DNA from 3 places in the Marinococcus tarijensis genome. Region 3 is predicted to be linked to each of the others. Evidence: riboswitches for the same ligand, from Rfam matches in the RefSeq annotation. Region 3 holds a riboswitch; each other region holds the start of a gene.
What was found. A riboswitch is a leader RNA that binds a small molecule or an ion and turns the genes downstream of it on or off. The one in region 3 is predicted to bind thiamine pyrophosphate.
Positions count from the first base shown of each region.

Region 1: another riboswitch for thiamine pyrophosphate. It lies ahead of tenA (thiaminase II); the one in region 3 lies ahead of thiD (bifunctional hydroxymethylpyrimidine kinase/phosphomethylpyrimidine kinase).
Region 2: another riboswitch for thiamine pyrophosphate. It lies ahead of ACTTK7_RS04490 (acetylornithine deacetylase); the one in region 3 lies ahead of thiD (bifunctional hydroxymethylpyrimidine kinase/phosphomethylpyrimidine kinase).

Region 1 is NZ_JBQOJA010000036.1:5,211-10,280, forward strand. Features, by position in the region: gene ACTTK7_RS15210 (MFS transporter) at 1-720, opposite strand, end outside; gene ACTTK7_RS15215 (MerR family transcriptional regulator) at 728-1,156, opposite strand; TPP riboswitch at 1,275-1,378, shown strand; gene tenA (thiaminase II) at 1,516-2,211, shown strand; gene ACTTK7_RS15225 (ECF transporter S component) at 2,211-2,804, shown strand; gene ACTTK7_RS15230 (ABC transporter ATP-binding protein) at 2,801-4,465, shown strand; gene ACTTK7_RS15235 (energy-coupling factor transporter transmembrane component T family protein) at 4,458-5,070, shown strand, end outside.
Region 2 is NZ_JBQOJA010000005.1:125,095-130,164, forward strand. Features, by position in the region: gene ACTTK7_RS04480 (GrpB family protein) at 1-178, shown strand, start outside; gene ACTTK7_RS04485 (FAD-dependent monooxygenase) at 403-2,013, opposite strand; TPP riboswitch at 2,124-2,226, shown strand; gene ACTTK7_RS04490 (acetylornithine deacetylase) at 2,297-3,565, shown strand; gene tenA (thiaminase II) at 3,580-4,251, shown strand; gene egtD (L-histidine N(alpha)-methyltransferase) at 4,281-5,070, opposite strand, start outside.
Region 3 is NZ_JBQOJA010000011.1:53,985-59,054, forward strand. Features, by position in the region: gene ACTTK7_RS08220 (four-carbon acid sugar kinase family protein) at 1-197, shown strand, start outside; gene thiE (thiamine phosphate synthase) at 243-902, opposite strand; gene thiM (hydroxyethylthiazole kinase) at 907-1,719, opposite strand; gene thiD (bifunctional hydroxymethylpyrimidine kinase/phosphomethylpyrimidine kinase) at 1,737-2,549, opposite strand; TPP riboswitch at 2,650-2,749, opposite strand; gene ACTTK7_RS08240 (efflux RND transporter permease subunit) at 2,791-5,070, opposite strand, start outside.

The DNA of each region.
Region 1 (5,070 bases), on a different contig from region 3:
AAAGACGAGGCCGATTTGAATAGAAGTTAAAGATAAAATCAAAGGAGAGTAAGCAAGCACGACAAAAAAACCGTAATAATAAAACATGCCGGCAAGCGCCCCCTTAATGAACGGCCCGTGTGTAAAAAGGTGACGAAGCTCCTGCCACCCAGCCGTAGCTTTAGCTTTTTTAGGAGCAGGCGGATGGACGAAAAAAATAACTAAAATAAAAGCGATAAGCATTAAAAGACTTGTACCAAAAAAAGGAGCACGCCAGGATAAATCCCCAAGAAGACCGCCTACAAGCGGACCGCCGGCAAGGCCCAGGCCAATTGCTGCCTCATACATGCCTACCGCTGTCTCCACGCTCTTCGATAGAGCGATTAACAGGGTCATAGCGGTGGCGAAAAACATAGCGTTCCCAAGCCCCCAGCCGCCGCGAAAAAGGGCCAGTTCAGTAATGCCTCCTGCCACACTGCAAAGCAGGGCGAAGGCTGTAACGATCAAAAGCCCAGCACTCATCAGCCGTTTATCACCAAACCGGCTCGAAAGGATTCCGGCAGGAATCATCATGCAGGCCATCACTAAAATATAGGACGTAAAAAGCAGCTCCACCTGCCAGTGAGAAGCACCGATAGAAGCCGCGATGGAAGGAAGGACGGGGTCCACGACGCCGATACCCATAAAAGCTAAAAATGTGGCGAAGATCGTAATCCACCGTGCCCGGGTTTGAATATTCATAAAGCAGTCACTTCTCCTTATTGAATGAAGATAATACGTTGTCAGCTTGTTTTTTTAAATTTTCCATTTCCGTTTTAAAGGTGGTCATCTGGTTGATTTTTTGTTCGAGCATATCAATCTGGGCCTGAAGGCTATCAGAAATTTGTTTCAAATCCTCGTGCTGCATCGTCGTTTCCTGCACCGACTGGTAGTGGCTATAGACTGTTTTTACCTGCTCTTTCAAATCGAGATACTGCTGCAGCTCCTGAAGAGAAAACCCAAGAACCTCCTTTGCGGTTACTACATTCTGCAGACGTTCAATATCCTGGTCATCGTACACTCTAGTTCCCTTTTCTGTACGCTCTGGTGCTGATATAAGACCAATTTGTTCATAATAACGTATGGCACGTTTCGTTAAACCGGTGGTTTGAGCGGCTTCTTCAATTTTGTACAGCATGCATCACCCTCCTGATAAATTTCATGATATAACCTTAACGTTAACGTCATATTTTGTAAAGGCAAAATGGGGCTTTGACTTCCTGCCATAATGTGATAAAGTGTAGACAACTTAATAGGGAATCCACTAGGGGTGCCGAAAGCGGCTGAGATAAGGACTAACCTTAATCCCTTTGAACCTGATCTGGTTAAGGCCAGCGTAGGAAAGTGGAGACGGCAGAATACGTCTATTTCAAAAGCAGCAGCTTTATAATAGCGGACGTTTATTCGAAGCCACTCCACCAATGGAGTGGCTTTTTTTGCCCCATTGGTCCTGACTGCCCCTAGTGGTTCCCTCCTAATTTAAAGGAGGAAGTTACAATGAAATTTTCAGAGCTTTTATGGCAGGACACGGAGCACATTTTTGAGGCCTGCTGGGAAAATCCGTTTGTACAGGGTATCGGGAAAGGGGAGCTGCCGAAAGCATCTCTTATCCATTACGTGAAGCAGGATTTTGAATACTTAAACGCCATGATCAAGGCAAAAGCAATTGGGGTAACAAAGTGTACGTCAAGAGAAGACATGATAATGTTTAAAGATACCATTGATTTTGTGTTAAACAGCGAAACGCACCCGCATCATAATTTGTGTGAGCAGGCGGGAGTGGATTATGAGGAATTGCAGGGCTATGCACTTGCCCCGGCCTCTCAGCATTACGTGCTTCACATGCTGCACCATGCCGAAGAAGGAACACTTGGAGATGTTATTGCGGTAACGCTCGCCTGCCCGTGGGTGTATTTGTATGTGGGCGAAAGGCTGATGAAGGAAGTAGAGCCGGACGAAGCCCATCCGTTCAATGACTGGATTCGTTTTTACGGGGACCGTGAGGAACGGGAAATGTACAAATATATTGACCGGCTCGATGAACTGGCAGAAACAGCCACAGAAGAAGAAAAACATCGCTGGCGGACGTTGTTTATGGAAGGGTGCCAGCTTGAGTATATGTTTTTTGAGGACGCTTATTATGCAAAAGACTGGCCCTTTGCCAGAACGTTAACAGGCGGGGAAAAAGTCTAATGATAGACAAACGCTTAAACCTCCGGGATATCGTCGTCATCTCGTTTATTTCAGCTGTTCTCGGCGTCCTTTATCTTCTTTGGGTGCTGCTGGGGCAAATGGTTACCGGCATCTTTGGTCCAGTGGGAGGAGGCCTGATGGCAGGCTTCTGGATCCTTGCGCCGGTGATTTGTGCCTATATCATTCAAAAACCGGGAGCGGCGCTGCTTGCAGAGCTTATCGCGGCCGGTACTGAAGTTATGGCTGGGTCTGTCAGTGCAGGAGCAGTGCTCGTGCTCGGCTTCACCCAGGGGCTCGCTGCAGAAATGATTTTCGCTCTGTTTTTCTACCGGGTGTTCCGCCTGCCAGTATTAATGCTTGCCGGGTCGGCCGGAACGTTTGCTGCGTTTTTAACCCAGTATGTCCTTTATGGATTCAGCCAGTACGCAGGTTCTGTTGTTGTATTTATGCTGGTAACAATGCTTATAAGCGGTGCTCTTTTAGCCGGATGGGCAGGGAAAAGCTTTACGGATGCCCTGGTGAAGACGGGAGTGCTTGACCGCTTTGCACTTGGCCGTCAATATCGTCTCGGCCAGCAGAGGGATGCTGTATGATTTTCGCAGACAAAGTGACCATTTCATACCCTTTTGCTGAGCCTTCGATAGAAAGTTTTTCAGCAGAAATACGTACTGGGGAAAACGTGCTGCTGCTCGGTCCGAGCGGTTCAGGCAAAAGTACGCTTGCTCTCGCTATCCAGGGAATTCTTCCGCGGTCTGTGGAGGCGGAGGTTTCTGGCGGTCTGAGCGTGTTTGGGGAAAATCCGGCCGTGAAAAGCATTACGGAGGCTGCCAGGCAGGCGGCGCTTTTGTTCCAGGACCCGGATACCCAGTTCTGCATGCCGACTGTGCGGGAAGAGCTTGTATTTACGCTTGAGAATCTGCGGGTGCCGGCAGGTGATATCGAGGCCCGCATGCACGAAGCCCTGCAATTTACAGATATGCTTCACTGCCTTGATGCCCGTATCGACACGCTGTCCGGCGGGATGAAGCAAAAAATAGCTGTATCCTGTTTAGCTGCTGTGAATCCACGGATATGGATTCTGGATGAACCGCTCTCCCAGCTTGATCCAGTAAGCCGGCAAGCAGTCGCTTCGCTTCTTGGCCGCATTGCAGCAGCTCCTGATAAAACACTGGTTTTGATTGAGCATCAGTTAAATGAAGTAATGGAGTGGGTAGACCGGGTGTTCGTATTGAACCACCATGGCCAGGTTTCTGCGGATGGAAGCCCGGCACGTATATTCAACTCTCATGCAGCCGTACTCGAAGCAGAAGGAGTATGGCTGCCGGCTCCTGCAGAAGTCGGAAAGAAATTACTGAAAAAGTCAGAGAAGCCCAAAGCTGCTCTTCCCATCACTTTAAAGGAATGGGAAAGGTTTGCAGCGGATTATTCCGCTTCAGCAGTCCTTGCATCTCTGCCGCAGCCGAAAAAGGTAAGTGATCCTTCACTTGAGCCACCTGTCCTGGAGGTGAAGCAGGCGGCCTTTGCTTATGGCACGCAAACGGTTTTCGAAAACGTATCCTTTTCCCTGTACCCCGGGGAAATGACTGCTCTAGTCGGTGCAAATGGAGCGGGAAAGAGCACACTCGCACGTGTCCTCACTGGATGGGACCCTCTTAAAGACGGATCTATATATGTTAACGGAGAGGATATTGCCAGTCTGAAGCCGTACGAAATTGCTAAAACCTTCGGCATTGTTTTTCAGCAGCCCGAGCATCAGTTTGTAGCACAGACCGTGGAAAAAGAAATACGATACGGAATGGAAATGGAGGGGTGGCGCGAAAAAGATATTATTCAGCAGACAAATGAACTGCTGGTTCAATTTCAGCTTGGACATATTCGAAAGAATCATCCATTTCAGCTCAGCCAGGGAGAAAAAAGGCGTCTTTCGGTGGCAGTGATGGTAACGAGCAACCAGTCCATATTAATTTTGGATGAGCCGGCGTTTGGTCTCGATAAGCGAAATACCGATGCTTTATTTGAAGTGCTTGAGCAGTGCCGCCGACGCGGAAAAGCGATTCTCTGGCTGACGCATGATATGGATCTGGTCTATACAAAAGCTGGACGGGTTTTGGCGCTGGCGGAACGAACACTTGCCTGTGATGACGGCGTGGAAGCATTTTTCAGTGGTAGCATGGATTTAGCTAAAATCGGCGTCCGTCCGCCGGTAGTACAGCTTATGAGCTTAAAGAAAAAGGAAGCAGTAAGCCATGCTTGAAGAACTCCAGACCCGGAACGCTTTTTTGCAGCACGTACATCCAACGCTGAAGCTGCTCAGTCTTTTCACTGTGTTTTTCTGCATGATTTTCGTTTATGATATTTGGCGCCCGCTTGCCGTTCTGCTGCTAACGGTTGCTGCAGTCGCCTTTTTGGGAAAGGTGCCGTTAAAGCTGCTGCTCGTACTTATGCTTCCATTTGGGCTCTTTGGGTTCAGCTTTATATGGCTTCAGGTTGTTTTTCCTGACGAAAGAGGATCCACAGTTCTTTTCTATGTATTCCAAATGCCGGTTGCTCTTGAAAATATTCAAACAGGAATCTCACTCGGTCTGCGGGCAATGGTGTTTGCCTCCTGGTCGCTTCTTTTTGTTCTCACTACCTCTCCCGTGAGTTTAGTGATAAGCCTGATACAAAAATGGCATGTGCCTCCAAATATTGGTTATGGAATGATGGCCGCCTACCGTTTTCTCCCCCAACTGCGGGAGGAACTGGTGGTTATCCGGAGAGCCCGGCAAATCAGAGGGATGGGCAAAAAGCCTAAAATGCGGGAGTGGAAAGAGATGGCCGTGCCCTTGATGGCAGGGGCTGTACGAAAGGCAGAAAGAA
Region 2 (5,070 bases), on a different contig from region 3:
CCTCCGTGATTATTTACGCTCTTTTCCGGCAAAGGCGAAGGAATATGAAATCATTAAAAAGCAGGCTGCAGGGAGGCACCCGCACAGCCCGTCTGGATATATGGACGAAAAGCATGCCGTCGTGCAGAGGCTTGAACAGGAGGCTCTCTCCTGGAATACAAACAGAAGGAAAAACTGACGGTTTTTAAACGACTGACAAAACCGTCCACAAACATATACACAATGGGGATGGTGTCCAGCTGGGGTAAGGGGAAGAGCATAAAAATAATCGAAGGCCTGCTTCGATTGAAGGTATTGATGACAGAGAATTTACTGAAATGAGACGCCGGCTTGTGGACAGTCTTTGAAGTGTTTTTTGAAATTATCCACAGCCGGCTGGGAAACGGGTTCGGATGAAAGAAGCTACTGATATAAAGCGGTGTGAATTTTTCTCATCAATCGTCCGGTACGGACCGGGTGCTCGGCAAAAGCAACATAGCCGTCCGGACGTATGAGCACAGCTGAAAACGTTGGCAGCTTCCATTTGACGGCGAGATCTCGCCGGTAATCAAACAGATGGTGGATATTTGGCTTCGAGGTCCGGAGTATGCCCTTGCGCTGAACAACGAGAATGAGAATGGATGGGCCATACTGCCGGCGCATTTCCTGGATGCTTTCATCGAGCTGATGGAGCTCCTGCTCGTCTTCGATATAAAACAGGCAGGAAAACTGCTGAATGTGCAGAAAATCCATCACGTCTGCGTGTTCTCCTTCCTCGGTAAGAACCCGTGCCGGCAATGCCCGGGATCCGGCCGGAATCATTTCTCCCCGGTGCTGGAATTTCGCAAACGACGCCCTGTTCTGATAGCTGATGTCAATATTGGCGAGGCGCTGGGTCAGCAGGTTCTGCAGCGAACTGCTTTTGCTCAGCACACTGACAGGGTTCGCCAGCAGGCGGGGAATCAGGGTATGGGAATGGGTCATCACCTGCATCGCCGTATTAGTCATTCGAATGGTCTTGCGTCCGACCGCGTACCGTTCTTCTTCATACGTATCGAGAAGGGCAGGATCCGAACGGCCGCGCAGCACCCACGCCAATTTCCAGCAGAGATTGACCGCGTCCTGCATGCCGAGGTTCATCCCCTGACCGCCAAACGGGCTGTGCAGATGGGCAGCATCCCCGGCGAGAAACAGCCTGTGGTCCCGGTAGGCATCAGCCTGATGGTGGGACGTGCCGAACTGGGAAAGCCAGGAGGCGCTTGGGAAATGTACCGGCTGCTGGGTAATACGCCGTACGCTTTTTTCAAGATCCTCCAGAGGGAGATCGTCCCGGTGCTCACGGTTCTGTTCGGCGTGATCGATGGTGATTACCCGGTACGTTTCATCACGGAAGGGAAAGAAAGCAGCTACGCCGCGCTCGGTAATGAATGAGGAAATATCGTTGGAAAGTGGAAGTCCTTCCACCGTAACGTCCCCCAGAAAATAAATGGTTTCATGCTTGCCGCCCGGAAATGAGACATTCATGTTCTCACGTACTGTACTGTGAGGACCGTCACAGCCAATCACGTAGGAAGCGCGGATTAATTCGTGTCCATTTTCGGTGGAGCATTCCACCTCGGCGTGGTCACTGTACTGGATAATTCGTTCGCAGTGAGTGTTCCAGTCGATAAACTGGCCAACTTCCCGAAGCTGCTTCTTTAAAATATGCTCTGTATCTGACTGCGGCAGCATAAGCATGAAGGGAAAAGGCGTATCGAGCGAAGCAAAGGAGGCTCTGGAAGCCCATTTGCCTTCAGGCTGAACAGTAGCATCAGTAATGGGAAAGCCTTCCTTTAGGAAGGAGCGGAGCGCACCGATCAGGCTGAGCATCTCAAGGGTGCGCGCCTGGATGCCGAACGCTTTGGAAAAGGGAGAAATAGAGCTTTTTCTGTCTAATATCCGGACGCGGATGCCGAGTGCTCTTAATGTATTGGCGGCAGTCAAGCCTACGGGGCCTGCCCCAACAATGCATACATCGGTATTCGTGGTTTTCATGAATTCATCACGCTCCCTTCGGTATACTTGTAGTATACCCTGCAGAGGACTGCCTCATGCACGTGCTTATTTGCAACCTTTTGCGAAATATGTTTGAATAATAAGAAATTAATGCTTTCTAGGGGAGCCTGATGGCTGAGAGAGGTTTAAGTGCCTTGACCCTTAGCACCTGATCCAGATAGTACTGGCGGAGGGAAGAAAGAAGGGACACACACCGGTTGTTTATGCCGCTTCTTCTCTAAAAGAAGCGGCTTTTTATATAGGTTAAAAACAAGGAGGGCTTATGGTAGAACCTAACTGGGGAAAATTGGTGGAAGAGCGCAGGCAGAAATTAACCGACCTGGCCAAAAACTTAATACAATTTAATACGATGGCACCCCCGGCCCGTAATACAGCGAATGCTCAACAATTTATAGCGGATTATCTGCAGCAGCGTAATTGGGAGATTGATAAATGGGAGGTTTTTAACGGAGACCCCAACGTAGTAGGCACAAAAACCGGAAAAGAGGGGGACCGGTATAACAGCTTAATCCTAAATGGACACATAGATGTAGCGGAAGCATCGCGTAAGGACTGGAGTTTTGATCCTTTCGATCCGGTGGTGAAGGACGGATGGCTCTATGGAAGAGGAGCAGCCGATATGAAGGGAGGGCTTGCAGGCTTACTTTTAGCTGTTGATATTTTACATGAGCTAAAAATTGATTTACCAGGCGACGTTATTGTGCAATCGGTAGTGGGTGAAGAAGTAGGTGAGGCCGGTACACTTCAATGCTGCCGAAGGGGATATACTGCTGATTATGCACTCGTAGCAGACACGAGTAATCTTAGTATTCAGGGTCAGGGAGGCGTTATTACAGGCTGGGTTACCGTGAAAAGTCAGCAAATACATCATGACGCTATGCGCCGAAATCTGATTCATGCTGGAGGCGGAAAATTCGGGGCAGGTGCTATTGAAAAAATGATGATACTTATCGAGGGCTTACAGAGTTTAGAAAGAGACTGGGCAGTACGGAAAAGTTATCCAGGATTTCAGCCTGGAACGAACACCATTAATCCGGCAGTCATTGAAGGAGGAAGGAATGCTGCATTTATAGCCGATGAATGCAGTCTTTGGATCACGGTGCATTTTTATCCGGATGAGACCCATGAAACAGTGGCTTCAGAAGTAGAAAATCATCTTCGTAAAGTGGCTGAAGCTGATCCGTGGCTTCGCGAGAACCCTCCAACATTTATTTGGGGAGGAGAATCAATGATAGAAGACAGAGGAGAAATATTTCCTTCCCTTGAGGTTCAGAGCAATCACCCGGGCAGTCTGCAGTTAATGGAATCCTTTAAAGCCATTACCTATGAAGCAGGAGAAATTAACACCTCTCCTACTGTCACAGACGGAGGATGGCTGGCGGATGCTGGAATCCCCTCCGCCATTTTTGGTCCGGGAACGCTTGAGGAAGCACACGCAGTCGATGAAAAAGTAGAAGTGGAACAGCTGGTTACGTTCACAAAAATAGTATTGTCTTTTATTTATAAGTGGTCACATACTCTGAAGGAATAGAAAGGATGAGGCTAATGTCATTCACTCACGATTTAAAGGAAAAGCTGCTGCCAGTGTGGGAGCAGAATCATACGCATCCATTTGTGGAAGAGCTTGGACGGGGAACCCTCGATAAGGAAAAATTTCGTTATTTCATGATTCAGGATTACCTTTATCTTGTGCAATATGCGAAGCTGTTTGCGATTGGCGCTGTTAAAGCCGAAGACGTGGAAACTATGGGGGCTTTTGCGAAGGTAATGGATGCCACCATGAATGAAGAAATGAGCCTGCACCGCCAGTATGCGAAAAAGCTTGGCATCACCGAACAGGAGCTCGAGCAGGCAGAACCGGCACCGACCACACTTGCGTACACAAGATATATGCTGCATGAAGGGCAGAACGGAGGCCTGGCTGAGCTGCTTGCGGCTGTGCTCCCGTGCATGTGGAGCTACGCAGAAATTGGAAGAAAGCTCAGTACGTGGCCGGGAGCGCTGGAGCATGAGCTGTACGGTGAATGGGTGCAGATGTACAGCGATGATGAATTTCAGCAGCTCGCAGACTGGGGCATCAGCATGCTCGACCGTCTGGCAGAAAACAAACCTGAAGCGGAAAAAAGAAAGATTGAAGATATATTTTTAACGACGACCCGGTTTGAGTATTTGTTCTGGGAAATGGCGTACCGGCAGGAAGGCTGGCCGCAGACATAAAAAAGCCCCCGGTCCGCCGGGGGCTTTGCTTATATTTGAGGGGAAAGCGTAAATACGCCAAACCATTCATTTTCGTCCGTCCACCAGTCATTGGTTTCCCAGGAGGATTGGTGGGCCAGATTCATGAATTCCTCCGGAGTGAACTTCCGGCTGTTTTCTGTATGGATCGTCTCGCCGGCACGCATCGTAAACGTTTCGCCGCCGATCGAGAACAGGGAAGGCTTTTCGGCGCGCAGATGCATCTCGATCCGCCCGAGCCGTTCATTGTAAAAAGCTTCATGCTCAAAATGGCCGGTGTTGATACCAGCATCAAGCTCCCGGTTCAGGCGGTGGAGCAGATTCTTATTAAAGGAAGCGGTAATGCCTGCTTCGTCGTTATAGGCACGGTGCAGCACGACCGGATCCTTCTTCAAATCGACGCCTACCACCAGGCTGTCCTCCGGATTCATGTGAGAAGCGAGCTTCTGTAAAAATTTCGAAGCCTCCTTCGGATCCAGGTTTCCAATCGTGGAGCCGAGAAAAAAGACAGCGGAGGGCTGGTCTTTGCTGCTGTTTAAAAAAGACATCGTTTTTGTATAGTCCGCACATACGCCCGACACCTGCATATCCGGCACGGCTTCCTTTACATGGGCGGCGGTATCGTGCAGGGCACTAATCGAAATATCGACGGGGGTATAGCTCACTGCCTCCGATAGGAAGGGAAGCAGGCAGCGGATTTTATCAAAGCTTCCGCTTCCCAGCTCAATAAGGGAGGAAGCTCCAATACTTTCAGCAATTTCTTCCCCGTAGTCAGATAAAACAGAGGCCTCGGTCCGACTC
Region 3 (5,070 bases):
CATCGAGCGATGTCGGCACGAAGGGGCTGCTCGTTAAAAAAGCAGAAGTACTCGGGCAGATTGCTCCCGGCGTACCCGTCTGGCAGACAGATGCCAAAAGCCGTTTCCCGGGAATTCCATATGTAATATTTCCGGGAAATGTAGGAGAAAAAGACACATTAAAGCTTGTGGTACAAACGCTCCAAGAGCATCTATAATACAAAAAACCGGCGGGACAATTTACAGGCTCCCCGCCGGTTTTTCTATTTTTCCTGCTTTTCTGCCGGCCCATCCAAAAGGCTGCGAAGATTTCTTGCAGCATTCTCCGGCGCGTCTGCCAGACTGATGGCAGAGATCAGCGATACCCCGTCCGCCCCTGCCTCCACAATATCAGCAGCGTTGGAGGCATCGATGCCGCCAATCCCTACAATTGGAAGGACGATGCCTTCTTCCCGGAGCCGGCGGATACCTTCAAGCCCGACCGGAGTTTTGGCATCTTCCTTAGTATCCGTCGCAAACATCGGACCCACGCCCAGATAATCCGCCCCGTCTGCAGCCGCCCGGTGCGCCTCTTCAATAGTGCGCACAGATACCCCGACCACCATGCGGGAAGGGCAGCGTTCCTTGACTTTGGAAGCCGGGTCGTCCTCCTGCCCGATATGAATTCCGTCTGCTTCGAGCCGGATCGCCATATCCACGTCGTCATTCACAATAAACGGGACATGAAAAGCAGCACATTGAGCCTTCATCTTCCGGCCAAGCCGCCACTTTCCCTCTTCAGACAGCGCCCCCCGGCCTTTTTCGCGGAACTGGAAGCACGTAATACCGCCCTGAAGAGCTTCCTGCAATACCTGCTCCGGATTTCTTCCGCCTGTATTGTTGCTTCCCATAATAAAATACAGCTTCAGCATCTTTTTATCCATGGTTTCAGCCCTCCTGGGATTCCTGTTTGACGCGGATATAGTGGCGCAGATCCATTTCCTGCGTTGCATGGAGGGCGTTCAATAACTCAATTTGAAAGGAGCCCGGCCCTTCCCTTGTCGTTAAACTGCCTGCAATTTCCGCCGCTGCGCCGTAATAGGCATGCGCGGCTGCCACTGCCCCGGCCGAATACTGAACGGTTAAAAAGGAGGCTGCGATCGAGCTGAGAAGGCAGCCGGTGCCGGTTACTTTTGTCAGCAGTGTATGGCCGTTCTGCACGATAAATACTTCGCCCTGATGAGCGACTGCGTCCTCCACTCCGGTCACCGCTGCAATTACTTCAAACTTTCTTGCAGCTTCTTTAGCGAGCACTGGGTTGTCTGCTTCTCCTGAAGCGTCCACGCCCTGTATGTTCCCGCTTTCGCCGAGCAGCGCTGCCATTTCTCCCGCATTTGCCCGGATCAGCGCTACATCCAGTTCGTCAAGAAGAGCAAGTGCCGTTTCCGTCCGGTAAGCCGTTGCACCTGCCCCTACAGGATCCAGAATGATGGGGATGCCTTTTTCATTAGCTGCTTTGCCAGCGAGCCGCATCGCCTTCACCTGTTCCCGGTTCAGCGTGCCGATATTTAGTACGAGCGCATTCGCCGCTTTAGCCATTTCCGCTGCTTCCTCCGGCGCGTTTGCCATTACCGGGGATGCGCCCATGGAAAGCAGTCCGTTTGCGGTGAAATTCGTTACGACGGTATTTGTAATATTATGAATCAGCGGCCGTGTTTTTCGTACGTTCTCCAACAGGCCTATAACCTCTTTTGCTTTCATGCCGATCCCTCATTTCTTTATTTTAATAGTTGATCGAGTGGAACGCGTACTCCCCAGTGATTGACCGGTCCATTGCCTTTACCGATCTCCAGGGGGTGTGCAATCGCATCGGTAATATATTCCTTGCTTTCCTGTACTGCTAAATAGATGGACTTGCCCCTTGCAAGCTTCGCGGCAATTGCGGCTGATAGTGTACAGCCTGTTCCGTGCGTGTGCTTTGTATCCGTCCGCGGCGAACGGAAATAATGAATTTCTCCATCGACATACAAAATATCGACTGCGTCTTCTTTCATATGGCCGCCCTTGACAAGCGCAGCCCTGGCCCCTAATTCATCAACAATTTTTTTGGCAGCTGCTTCCATCTCCTCGAGGGACTGGACCTGAAGGTCCGTCAGGCTTGCTGCTTCAGCCATATTCGGCGTAACGACTGCGGCCAGAGGAAGAAATTCATTTTTCATTACTTCAAGCGTCTCCTTCTCAGCCAGGGAATCTCCGCTTGTGGCAACCATCACCGGGTCAATAACCACCGGCAGGGCATGTTTTTTCAGCATGTTCACCGTCGTGCGGATCATATCCGGCGTTGCGATCATTCCGGTTTTTACCGCATCCGGCATAATATCATCAAAGATGGAATCCAGCTGGGCCTGAAGCAATTCAATGCTCATATGCTCCACCCTTTGGACCCCGGTCGTATTTTGTGCGAGCACGCTAGTAATAGCAGACATTCCATAGGCTTCACATTCCTGAAATGCCTTCAGATCAGCCTGGATCCCAGCTCCACCGGTAGGGTCTGTTCCAGCGATGGTCAATACTTTAGGTACTTGTGGCATTCGTTATATCCTCCTTTAGAAGGAATCCTGCTTTAGGTTCAAAAAAAGCTCACCCCCTGAAAGTAGAGAGTGAGCTTTGGCGTATACGTACGTATTTGTATAAAACGAAGCTCCACTTCCCTACGCTGGCACTACCCAGATCAGGTTCGAAGGGACCAAGAATGGTTCTTGTCTCAGCGCAGGCGCCCCTAGCGGATTCCTTACTATTTTTCTTAATCGTACGTGACGCACAGTCCTAATGTCAATTTTTTTCATTATCGCCGGATTTTTTATTTTTGTCCGGATCACTCGAAGAACGGTCCCGTTTTTCTGTTTCTGATTTACCAACGATGCGTTCGAGAAGGTATAGGATATCATCCCGGGACATATCCTCCCGATTTTTATTTTCTATATTCTCCATGTCGTTGCTGGTTTCTGTAGCTTCATTGTTCTGCTGGTCTTCATTGTTATTCCGTTCTTCCCCATTCTGTTCTTCCTGTTCTCTTTTTTCCCGTTCCTTGCGTCTTTCTTCGACTTCCCAGCCGTACATGTAGCCTCCGTCCGGCATGGCGAATTTTTTATTCATGCTTCTTGTTTCTTTAGTAAACAAGGTATAGAGTGTTGGAATAATAAACAGCGTCAGGAACGTACTGCTGATGAGACCGCCGATGACTGCAATACCCATTGGCTGCTGAATTTCTGCTCCTTCCCCGAACCCAAGGGCGAGCGGAAGCACGCCAAGGATAGTCGTAGAAGCTGTCATCAGTATAGGGCGTGCCCGCTTTTTCACAGATTCAATGACCGCTTCCCTTACCGGCAGCCCCCGCTCCACCAGCTGATTCGTATAATCGACAAGCACAATCGCATTGTTAACAACAATACCGGCAAGCACAATTAAGCCGATAAATACGGTAATACTGAGCGGTGTCTGGGTCGCAAACAGGGCAAGCATAACACCGATCACCACCAGCGGCACGCTGAACATTACCACAAATGGGTATTTGAATGATTCAAACTGGCCTGCCATAACGAGGTAAATGAACACTACCGCCAGAAGGAAGGCAAACACAAGACTTTGAATGCTGTCATCAAGAAGCTCCTGTTCGCCGGAGAAGTTCAATGTCGTCGCCGCTCCGGTATCTACGTCGTCGATCGTGTCTTCAATTAACGTAGAGGTTTCATTCAGGCTCGTACCGGAGCCGTAGGTGACTGTAAATTCAGTACTGCGTTCCTGGTCAAGCCGGTTAATGACTGCCGGCCCCTCTCCTTCTTCAATATCAGCCACGTCGCTTAAGCTGACATATTCTCCTTCCGGAGTAGCGAGCTGCAGGTTTTCAAGGTCTTCCTGGTTTTCAAGGGAATCCTCTGCATACTGCACGTTCACGTTCAGCGGCCCTTCGTTATCCGTCTGAATTGTCGACGCCACTTCTCCGCTTGTGGTGCTGTTCACCGTCTGGGCGATTTCAGCCGGCGTCAGGCCATTATCCTGTGCCTCGTCTTCGTTAATCTGCACCTGGATTTCCGGAGCAGTTTCTTCATCTGACGTTTCTACGTTTCGTATAGTATTTTCACTTTCAAGCTCCGACTGCACGGCGTCTGCATCTTCAGCGAGCCGTTCTTCATTTTCGTTTGAGAGTGTAAATTCTACGGAATTTGCTTCTCCCCCGCCAATGGCTGCAGACGACGATAACGAAATATCTGCCTGCTCATCAGTGTTTTCCACGTCGGATTCAATTTCTTCAATCATTTCCTCTGTCGATATATCCCGGTCTTCCAAATCCTCCATCGTAACTGTAATTGAGGCCTCATTGGATCCGGAGCTTCCGCCGCCTCCGGCTGCTACTCCGCTGCCGCCCGAGCCGACTACCGCCATATAGCTTGCAATCTCATCCTGGTCTTCAAGCACGCTTTCAATTTCGTCGACCGTTTCTCCGGTCGTTTCCAGATTTGTGCCGTTTTCTTTTTCAACATTGATCGTGAAAAAGCCCTGGTCTGTCGTCGGGATAAAGTTCACCCCGGTCTGGGCAATGCCGCCGGCTCCTCCAAGCAGCAGAAGAAGCGTCAGCAGCAGAGCGACCGCGCGGTGGCCGAGGACCCAGCGGATTGAACGGTCCAGAAATCTCATCGGCCGTGATTTTTCGCGTTTTGCTTCCCTGTCTTCCGGCAGTGGCTTCAGCACACGGCTTGCAATCATTGGTACTACCGTGACAGCTACAAGCAGGGATGCAAGCAGACTAAAGGCTACCGATAAAGCAAAGGCCTGGAAGATCTCGCCGACAATACCGGAAATAAAGACTATCGGCAGGAAGACGGCGACTGTTGTCAAGGTCGAAGCTGTAATCGCCCCGGCCACTTCCTTCGTGCCGTCGAGAGCGGCCCGTTTAGGGAGCTTTTTCATCGATAGGTGCCGGTATATGTTTTCAATAACTACTATCGCGTTATCGACAAGCATCCCGATGCCAAGAGCCAGACCGCCCATCGTCATCAAGTTTAAGCTCACATCGGTAAAGTATAGAAACGCAAATGTCACAATTACCGAAAA